One region of the Dactylosporangium sp. NPDC051087 genome, then DNA from elsewhere that is predicted to be linked to it. Evidence: riboswitches for the same ligand, from Rfam matches in the RefSeq annotation. Region 1 holds a riboswitch; the other holds the start of a gene.

Evidence for each region. Region 1 has a riboswitch for cyclic di-AMP ahead of ACZ6TV_RS01585 (coiled-coil domain-containing protein). Riboswitches for the same ligand answer to the same signal wherever they lie in the genome.
Region 2: it holds a riboswitch for cyclic di-AMP, as region 1 does, so the genes downstream of both, ACZ6TV_RS41795 (coiled-coil domain-containing protein) here and ACZ6TV_RS01585 (coiled-coil domain-containing protein) in region 1, are expected to answer to the same signal.

The regions. Positions count from the first base shown of each region.
Region 1 is NZ_JBVJIJ010000001.1:332,905-337,010, reverse strand. Features, by position in the region: gene ACZ6TV_RS01590 (hypothetical protein) at 593-1,726, opposite strand; cyclic di-AMP (ydaO/yuaA leader) riboswitch at 2,146-2,289, shown strand; gene ACZ6TV_RS01585 (coiled-coil domain-containing protein) at 2,359-3,333, shown strand; gene ACZ6TV_RS01580 (DHH family phosphoesterase) at 3,421-4,106, shown strand, end outside.
Region 2 is NZ_JBVJIJ010000028.1:48,285-52,390, reverse strand. Features, by position in the region: gene ACZ6TV_RS41805 (cyclase family protein) at 1-2, opposite strand, end outside; gene ACZ6TV_RS41800 (LysR family transcriptional regulator) at 68-946, shown strand; gene ACZ6TV_RS41795 (coiled-coil domain-containing protein) at 935-1,951, opposite strand; cyclic di-AMP (ydaO/yuaA leader) riboswitch at 1,955-2,092, opposite strand; gene ACZ6TV_RS41790 (HPF/RaiA family ribosome-associated protein) at 2,307-2,765, shown strand; gene ACZ6TV_RS41785 (condensation domain-containing protein) at 2,948-4,106, opposite strand, start outside.

The sequences.
Region 1 (4,106 bases):
ACCAGCCCGCGGCCCTCAACAGCACCAACAACATCAATTAATGAACAATCTTTACGGTTTCCCTAAGCCGCTGTGCCTCTCCGCGGCGCGGCCGCGGGGCGGGGGATTCTCACCCCGCACCCCCAATGCGCCGCGAGCGGCGCACTGCCTGCGCGACGCGCGGCAGCTTCCGCGCTTCCGCGCGCCATCCCGGCGGCTCGGGCCGCCTACATCTGCCCGTCGGGTGACCGGCACGACACGGCAGAGCCCCGGTGTGGGAGGCGGCCTTGTCGGGCAGCATCGAATGCTTTCACCCGCCGAGGTCAGACGCTCACGCGGCGGGCGTCTCGTCCATGATCACGGCCTTCAGCGTCGTCCATGACGTGGTCATCGCCTGCGCGATGCGCGGCAGTTTTCCGCGCCTCGGCGCCCCCGATCCCGGCGGCCCTGGCCGTGGCCAAGGCGCCGACCCCCGTCCGATCAGCCTGAGCGACGCGGCGAAGCGGCGTCGACATCACCGCAGAGTGAAGGCGCAGAACCTCTGCGCACCGACGGTGCGGGGCGGGTGGGGATCACCCGCCCCGCGGCTCGCCGTCGAGCGGCGCAGCACAGGTCACGCGTTGCCGATCGAGGAAAGCGGGATGGCGAAGACGGTGCGTCTGCCGTTGTATTCGGTCAGGGTCCAGACCCGCTTGCCCTGGGGCTGGTAGGAAAGGTCTTCCGGGCCGCCGAGCAGGACCTTCGTGTGCTGGTTCGAGGAGCCGATGTCCGCGCGGTGCAGCCAGCCGGGTCGGCGGCCGTACTCGCTGGTGCTCAGGACGAAATCGGGGCCGTCGCCGATGGTGAGGGCGCCGTTGATGTTGGCGCGGGACGTCACGTAGGCGGCACTGGACCCGGTGAGTTTGCCGTCCTTGTCGAGGTCCCAGCGGACGATCCGGGCGTTCGCCGGTTTGGGCGAGTTGACGCCGCCGAGATCCTTCTTGAACTCGGCGGTGATCAGGGAGTTCGGTGAGCTGCTGCGGTCGAGGCTGATCGACGAGATGCGCAGCCGGCGGTCCGGCGGCTGCACCTGCGGCGTGTAGTAGCCGATCTGCGGAATCGCGTACCGGTAGTCCGCCGCGTAGGCCTTCTTGTCGTGGATGCCGATCTTCTTGCGCGACGCGTCGGCCCTGGTGCGCCAGATGGTGTGCAGGTCGAAGACGCGGATGGCGTAAGTGTCGGCGACGTACAGGTGGTGGCCGACCCACGCGATGCCGCCGACGTGGGACTTCACGGCCTGGAAGTTGTTGCCGTTGCGGAAGGGCACGACGAGCAGGACGTGCCGGTACTCCGGCTTGCCGGAGTCGTCGTAGTTGACGAACGTGATGCGGCTGCCTCGGTTCGTGCCGTCGCGGCCCTTGTCGTCATACCAGGTGGCCGCGATGACCCGGTGCCCGTTCCAGCGGCCGTCGGCGTCGGCGTCCCACGAGCCGGTGATGCCCTGCGGGATCCAGGTGGTGCCGTCGTTGTCCTCGTCGTTCCAGCAGAACTGGGTCGAGTCCGCGGTCGGCGGCACCCCACAGGGCGCCTGGGCGCTGTGGTTCATGTCGCCGAGGACGTGGGTGAGCGTCGTGTTGGAAATCTTGCCGTTGAGCTCTTCGATGGCGTCTGAGAACGTGGTCGAGCGGTCCTGCAGTCCGTATTCCTGCTCCGATCGGTTGATCTCGGTCGGCTGGAAGTCCGCGAGTTGCTCGAAGAGGTCGATCAACGAATGGGCCGATCAACGAAACGGATCGACGAAACGATCGACGAAGAGCACCCGCGCGAAGCCACGCAAGCGCGTCAACCAGGACCCGTACCCGACCGGGGAGCCAGCAAGCACAATGCCCGGTATCGCACCCGTTCGTGTTCGAAAAAGAGCTGGCGTGTTCGAAGAAGAGCAGGTCAGCAGTGACGCTGAGCGATCACCGGGTTGCGTAGAACGACGGCGGTTGCGCAACGCGCAGCATCGATTCAGTGATTTGCGTCACGTGGTTTTCTTTTGGCAGGCTTAGGCGACCTGCTGGGATGGCACCGTTTCGAGAGGTGCGTCACAGCGGCGCACAATCGGTGCGCTGCGCGGGCGAATAGCCCTGGGTAGGCTGGCCGTCGGTCTCGTCCGACAGGGCGCCGCCCCCGCGGCGCCGGACAGGACTGCCGCCTAATCGCCGGTGCGAACCCGGCGAATCGGGGACCCAACCGTAACTGGGGTGAATCCGCGGGTGACCGCGGTAGGGATCGTTCCGTCCCGAACCCGTCAGCTAACCCGGTCGGCGGCCGACGGAAGGAACAACGAGCCAGATGTCATCACGACATCCCGGACGGCGGATTTCCGCCGCCCTGATGGCGGCCGTGACGGCCATGACGACGGTCGCCCTGTGCGCGGTGGCCGCCGCGCCCGCCGGCGCCGAGCCGGGTGACGACACGGGCGACGAAGGATCCAACGCGACGCTCGCTCAGGTCCTCGACGAGAGCACCCGCGCGTGGATCGAGGCGAAGGACAAGTTCGACGCCTCGGTGAAGAGCCAGGCCGATCTCACCGCCAAGCTCGCCGCGACCGAGACGGAGCTCGCGAGGGTCACCGAGCAGGTGTCCGCGATCGCCGTGGCGGCGTATCAGACGGGGCCGCTGAGCACGTTCGTGGCGCTGATGGACTCGGGCAGTCCGACCGGGTTCGCGGAGCGGGCCGGGTCGATCGACGAGATCGCGCGGCACAACGACAACCTGCTGCGCGACCTCAACCAGCTGAAGAAGGACCAGGCGGCGCAGAAGGCCGCGCTCGAGGGCGAGGTCAAGCTCCAGCAGGAGCAGGTGGCCGTGATGGCCGCGAAGAAGAAGGAAGCCGAGAAGGGGCTGTCCCAGGCGGGCGGCCCGAGCAACGGCTTCGTCTCCGCCAACCTGCCGTTCGCCGCCCCCTCGCCGCGCAACTCCAGCGGTGGCTGGTCGGCCGAGAGCTGCAAGCAGAACGACCCCACGACCAGCGGCTGCATCACGATGCGGACGTTGCACGCGATGCAGCAGGCGCAGGGTGCGGGCTTCAAGCGGTTCGTCTCCTGCTACCGGCCGAGCGGTCCGTACGAGCACCCCAAGGGCCGTGCGTGTGACTTCTCGGTGCAGGCGAAGTCCGGCTTCGGCGGGGTCGCGGCCGGGGAGGACAAGGTCTACGGGGCCAACCTGGCGACCTATTTCGTGAAGAACGCGGACCGGTTGGGCGTCATGTACGTCATCTGGTTCAAACAGGTGTGGACACCCGCGGTCGGCTGGCACCACTACAGCGGCGTCGGCGGGGACCCCTCCAGCGACCACACGAACCACGTGCACCTGTCCATGCTGTAGCCCTCACGTCAGCGGACGGCCGGCCGATAGGGCAACTGTCGACCGGCCGACGCAGCGTGAGGGGAAACCGAAGTGAAGCACCGACTCGTGACGCGCAGCGACTTCGACGGTCTGGTGTGTGCCGTCCTGTTGCGTCACCTGGACCTCATCGGCGACATCACGTTCGTGCACCCGAAGGACGTCCAGGACGGCACGGCCGAGATCGGGCCCAACGACATCCTGACGAACCTGCCCTACGCGCCGGGCGCCCATCTCGTCTTCGACCACCACCACTCGGAGACGCTGCGCAACCCGGGCGAGAAGAGCAACTACATCATCGACGCCGAGGCGCCGTCCGCGGCCCGCGTCATCTATGACCACTTCGGCGGCGCCCCGCGCTTCCCGAACGTGTCGGACGAGCTGATGGAGGCGGTCGACAAGGCCGATTCCGCGCAGTACGACATCACGGACATCCTGCAGCCGGTCGGCTGGACGCTGCTGAACTTCCTCATGGACAGCCGCACCGGGCTGGGCCGGTTCCGGCAGTTCAGGATCTCCAACTACCAGCTGATGATGCAGCTCATCGACGCGTGCATCGATCATCAGGACGTCGAGGAGATCCTCGACCTGCCGGACGTGGCCGAGCGCGCCGAGCTGTTCCGCGAGCAGCAGGAGCTCTTCGTGGACCAGCTGCGGCGGGTGAGCCACGTCGAGGGGGACGTCGTCGTCGTGGATCTCCGCGACGAGGAGGTGATCTACGCCGGGAACCGGTTCATGGTGTACGCCATGTTCCC
Region 2 (4,106 bases), on a different contig from region 1:
ATCGTGGCAGACAGCGCAGCTAACGTGTGAGCGAGATTTCCTACAGTTGGACTGAAGCGGGACTGCATTGAACCTTGATCCGCGCCGCCTCGCGGTGCTCGCCGCGATCGCCCGGCGCGGGACCCTCGCCGGCGCCGCGACCGCGCTGCACGTCACCCCGTCGGCGGTGTCGCAGCAGCTCGCGCACCTGGAGCACGCCGTCGGCCGGCCCTTGGTGGACAGGTCCGGGCGGCGCGCCGTGCTGACCGCGGCCGGCCGGGTCCTCGCCGCCCGGGCCGAGGCGATCGAGCGGGAGCTCGCCGAGGCGGAGCGGGAGCTGGCCGCCATGTCCGGCCGCGCCGCCGGCCTGGTCCGGGTGGGGGCGTTCGCGACCGTGATCCGGCACATGCTGATCCCGGCCCTGGCCACGCTCGCCCGCGACCATCCGGACGTGACCTGCTCGATCACCGAGCTCGACGGCCCGCCCGCGCTGCGCGAGCTGCGGCTCGGCGGCCTCGACGTGACGATCACCGAGCGGGACGCGTCGCTGGGCCTGGAGTCGCGGCGGCAGGTCAGCGTCGTGCCGCTCGGCGAGGACCCGTACCGGGTCGTGGTGCCCGCCGACTGGCCGCCGGTGCACTCGTACGGCGACCTCGTGGACCGGCCGTGGGTCGCCGGGCCGCCGTCCTCGACGACCGGGCAGATCCTGGACCGGCTCGGCCGGGAGCGCGGCTTCACCCCGCGCCGGACGCACGCGTGCGTCGACTATCCCGTGGTGCTCGCGCTGGTCGCGGCGGGGCACGGCGCCACGATCGCGCCGGACCTGGCGCTGCGGGACGTGTCCTCGCTGCAGGTGCGGGTGACCGACCTCCCGGTCGCCGGCGCGCGCCGGCTGGACGCGCTGGTCACCGCCGGCAGGGCGGCCCTGCCGGCGGTGTCGGCGCTGCTGGCGGCGTTAGTAGATTGACATGTGCACGTGGTTGGTGTGGTCGCTGCTCGGGTCGCCCTGACCGCTGCCGTACGCGTGCCAGCCGCCCGCGGGCGTCCAGATCTGCTTGAACCAGATCACGTACATGACGCCGAGCCCCTGGGCGTTCTTCACCAGCCAGGCGGCGAGCTGCGTGCCGTACTCCTTCGACGCGCCGGTCGCCACACCGCCGAAGCCCTTCGCGTCGGCGGCGAAGTCGCAGGCCCGGCCCTTGGGATGCTCGTACGGCTCGCCCGGCGGCCGCCAGCACGACACGAAGTGGCTGAAGCCCGCCTTCCGCACCTGCTGCAGGGCGTGCAGCGTCCGCGGGGTCAGGCAGCCCGACGTCGTCGGGTCCTCGGCGCCGCACGACTCGGCCGGCCAGGAACCGTCGGCCCGCCGGGGCGCGGCCTCAGCGGTCTTGGCGGTGGTGTTGCCGCTCCACGTGGTGGACGCGTCGACGGCGTTCCTCGCCTGGGCGAGGGCCTCTTCGAGCTCGGCCTTCTGCTTCGCCATCACCGCCATGCTGGCCTGCTGCTTGGCGACCTCGGCGTCGATGGTCGCCTTCGTCCTCGTCAGCTCCTCGCGGGTCTTCGTCACCTGCTTGAGCTGCTCGGCGTTGCCGCGCGCGATGACCTCCAGGGTGCTCACCCGGTCGGCGAACACTCCGGGTGTACCGCTGTCGAGCAGCGTGGCCGCGCTGCGCAGGCCGCCGCCGTTCTGGTACGCGGCGACCGACATCGACTGGGTGTCGTCGCGGAGCCTGGCGTACCGCGGCTCCAGCTCGTCCTGTTGCTGCTTCAGGGTCGCCTGCCGGGCGAGCGACGCCGTCAGGACGTTCTGCGCGTCGATGTACGCACGGTTGGTCTCGTCGAGCTTCTTGATGAGCGCAGGGTCGCCACCCTCACTGGCGTTCGCCGGTGAAGCCGTGCCGAGCACCGCGGCCGGGGTCAGGAGGATCGCGAGCGCCGTCAGGGCGGCGACGATCCACGGAGGTCTGGACATACTGTTCCCTCCATCGGCCGCCTACCGGGTGAGCTGACGGATTCGGGACGGAACAGTCGCCCCTACCGCTCCGATTCGAGCGGATTCACCCCAAGAACGTGGTTCCCCGGCCCGCTGGGCACGGCTCGGCGGCGGCCCTCGCCGGCACGGTCGGTGCCTACGAGCGGGGCCGCGAAGACCCTAACCACCTGCGCTTTCACCCTTTGCGCGGACCGTTGGCGACGTCCCGGTGGCGGTCGGCCGGGTGGTCGGAACGGTGGTAAACTAGCCTCCTAGGAAGGTTTGGGGGACATGAACAGGGTCATTGCGGGGTAAGCGGACCTGGTCAAGGCAAGCAACGGAAGGGGTCTCGGACATGTCGAGAAGTGCTACGAGCACACCGGCCACCGTCGAGGACTGCCTGCGCGTCGGCGCGGGCTTCTCCCAGGGGGACAGGGTCTGGATCGCCGAGCAGTTCGCCACGCTCGACAGCTACCTGGCCGGGTTTCCCGTCGACTCCACCGAGCTCGAGGTGTCGGTGAAGGACCGGTCCGCCCGTGGACAGAAGGTGACCCTGGAGTGCTGGATCGCCGGCCACCAGAAGATCGTCACGACATCGTCGGAGGAGGACCTGCACACCGCGATCAACGATGTCCGCGACGACCTGCGCCGCCGGCTGAGCGACGTGAAGACCCGCCAGGAGCCGCGGCACAACCGTCACCTTCGTGAGACCACCATCAACGACGTCATCTCGCCCGAGCTGACCCCGCCTTTGGACGCGGCCTCCGTCGGCGCCGACGCCGTCGTCCCGGATCAGCAGGAGCGGACCGCCTGACGCTCGGTTCGATCGCGGGGCGCGGACGTCGGTCCGTGCCCCGCGGTGTTTCCTTGGCCCGGGTGTTTCCTTGGGCCCGGGTGTTTCCTTGGCCCGGGTGCTTCCTTGGCCCGGGTGCTTCTTCGGTTCGGGTGCTCCTGGGTTGGGGTGTTCTTGGTTCTCGGTGACGTGTCGGTTCGAGGTCAGAGGGTGGCTTCGCGGTAGAGGAGCCTGGTGGTGGCGTGCTCGTCGAGGGTGGCTCTGACGATGAGCCGTTCGAGGCCGGCGAGGAAGCCGAGGGGGCCGCGTTCGCCGAGGAAGCCGTGCTCCGCGCACAGCATCAGTTCCGCGGTGTCGCCGAGGTCGGTGAGGAACATGAAGAAGTTCGCGCCCTTCGGGGTGCGGTCGATGACGGGGGCGCGCAGCTTCGTCGCCGGGAGCGCCGCGTGGATCGCCTCGGGGAGGTCGGACGGGAGCGCGGGCGGTGACTGGTCCTGGGCGGAGAAGCGGGTGTCGTTGAAGAAGCAGTAGCCGTCGGGCGTGATCCCGCGGTCGGCGGCGACGTCGGCGAAGAGGGCTTCGAGCTTGGCCGGGTCGTATTCGCAGTGGGCGTACGCCACCATCGCGGCATCCGAAGCGCGGCGCAGCAGCTCGCCGACGGTCTCCTCGGCACGTTCCGCGGGGCGGGCGTCGTGTTGCCCGGCGCGGACGCTGCCCTGCTCGGCCCGGACGTTGCTTTGCTCGGCGCTGACGCTGCCTTGCTCGCCGCGGACGCTGCCTTGCTCGCCGCGGACGCTGGATTGCTCGGCCCGGGCGTCGTCTCGTGCCGCGCGGGCGTCGGGTTGCCCGGGGTGGATGTCGAAGGCGAGCCGGAACAGGGCGTTCTGGTTGAAGGCGGCGACCAGGGCGCGGCTCGCCGGGCGGAAGCGGGTCGCCACGATCATGCGCAGGAGGGCGTCGGTCTCGCCGGTGTACGCGGCCAGCTGCAGCGTGATGCCCGCGAGCAGGACCGTCGCCGGTGGGACGCCGAAGCGGGCGGCCAGGCCGTTGGTCGCCAGGGCCAGGGCGGGGGACTGGATCTGGCCCCAGTCGAGGTTGGGCGGGCGGCCGTCGCGGATGCTCTCGATCATGCGGGTGGGGACGCCGGTGAGGTGCTTCGACCAGTAGCCGAGCGCTTTCGCCTCGCGGCGCAGGCCGACGGGGGAGGTCTCGTAGTCGACGCGTTGCAGCGGCTGCTGGCCCGGGTCGACGACGACCGGCGGATCCTGGAGCAGGTTGAGCAGGTCGCCGCGGACGATCGCGAGGCTCGTGCCGTCGACGGCCATGTGGCTGGCGGCGAGCAGCACGGCGACCGGCTCGTCG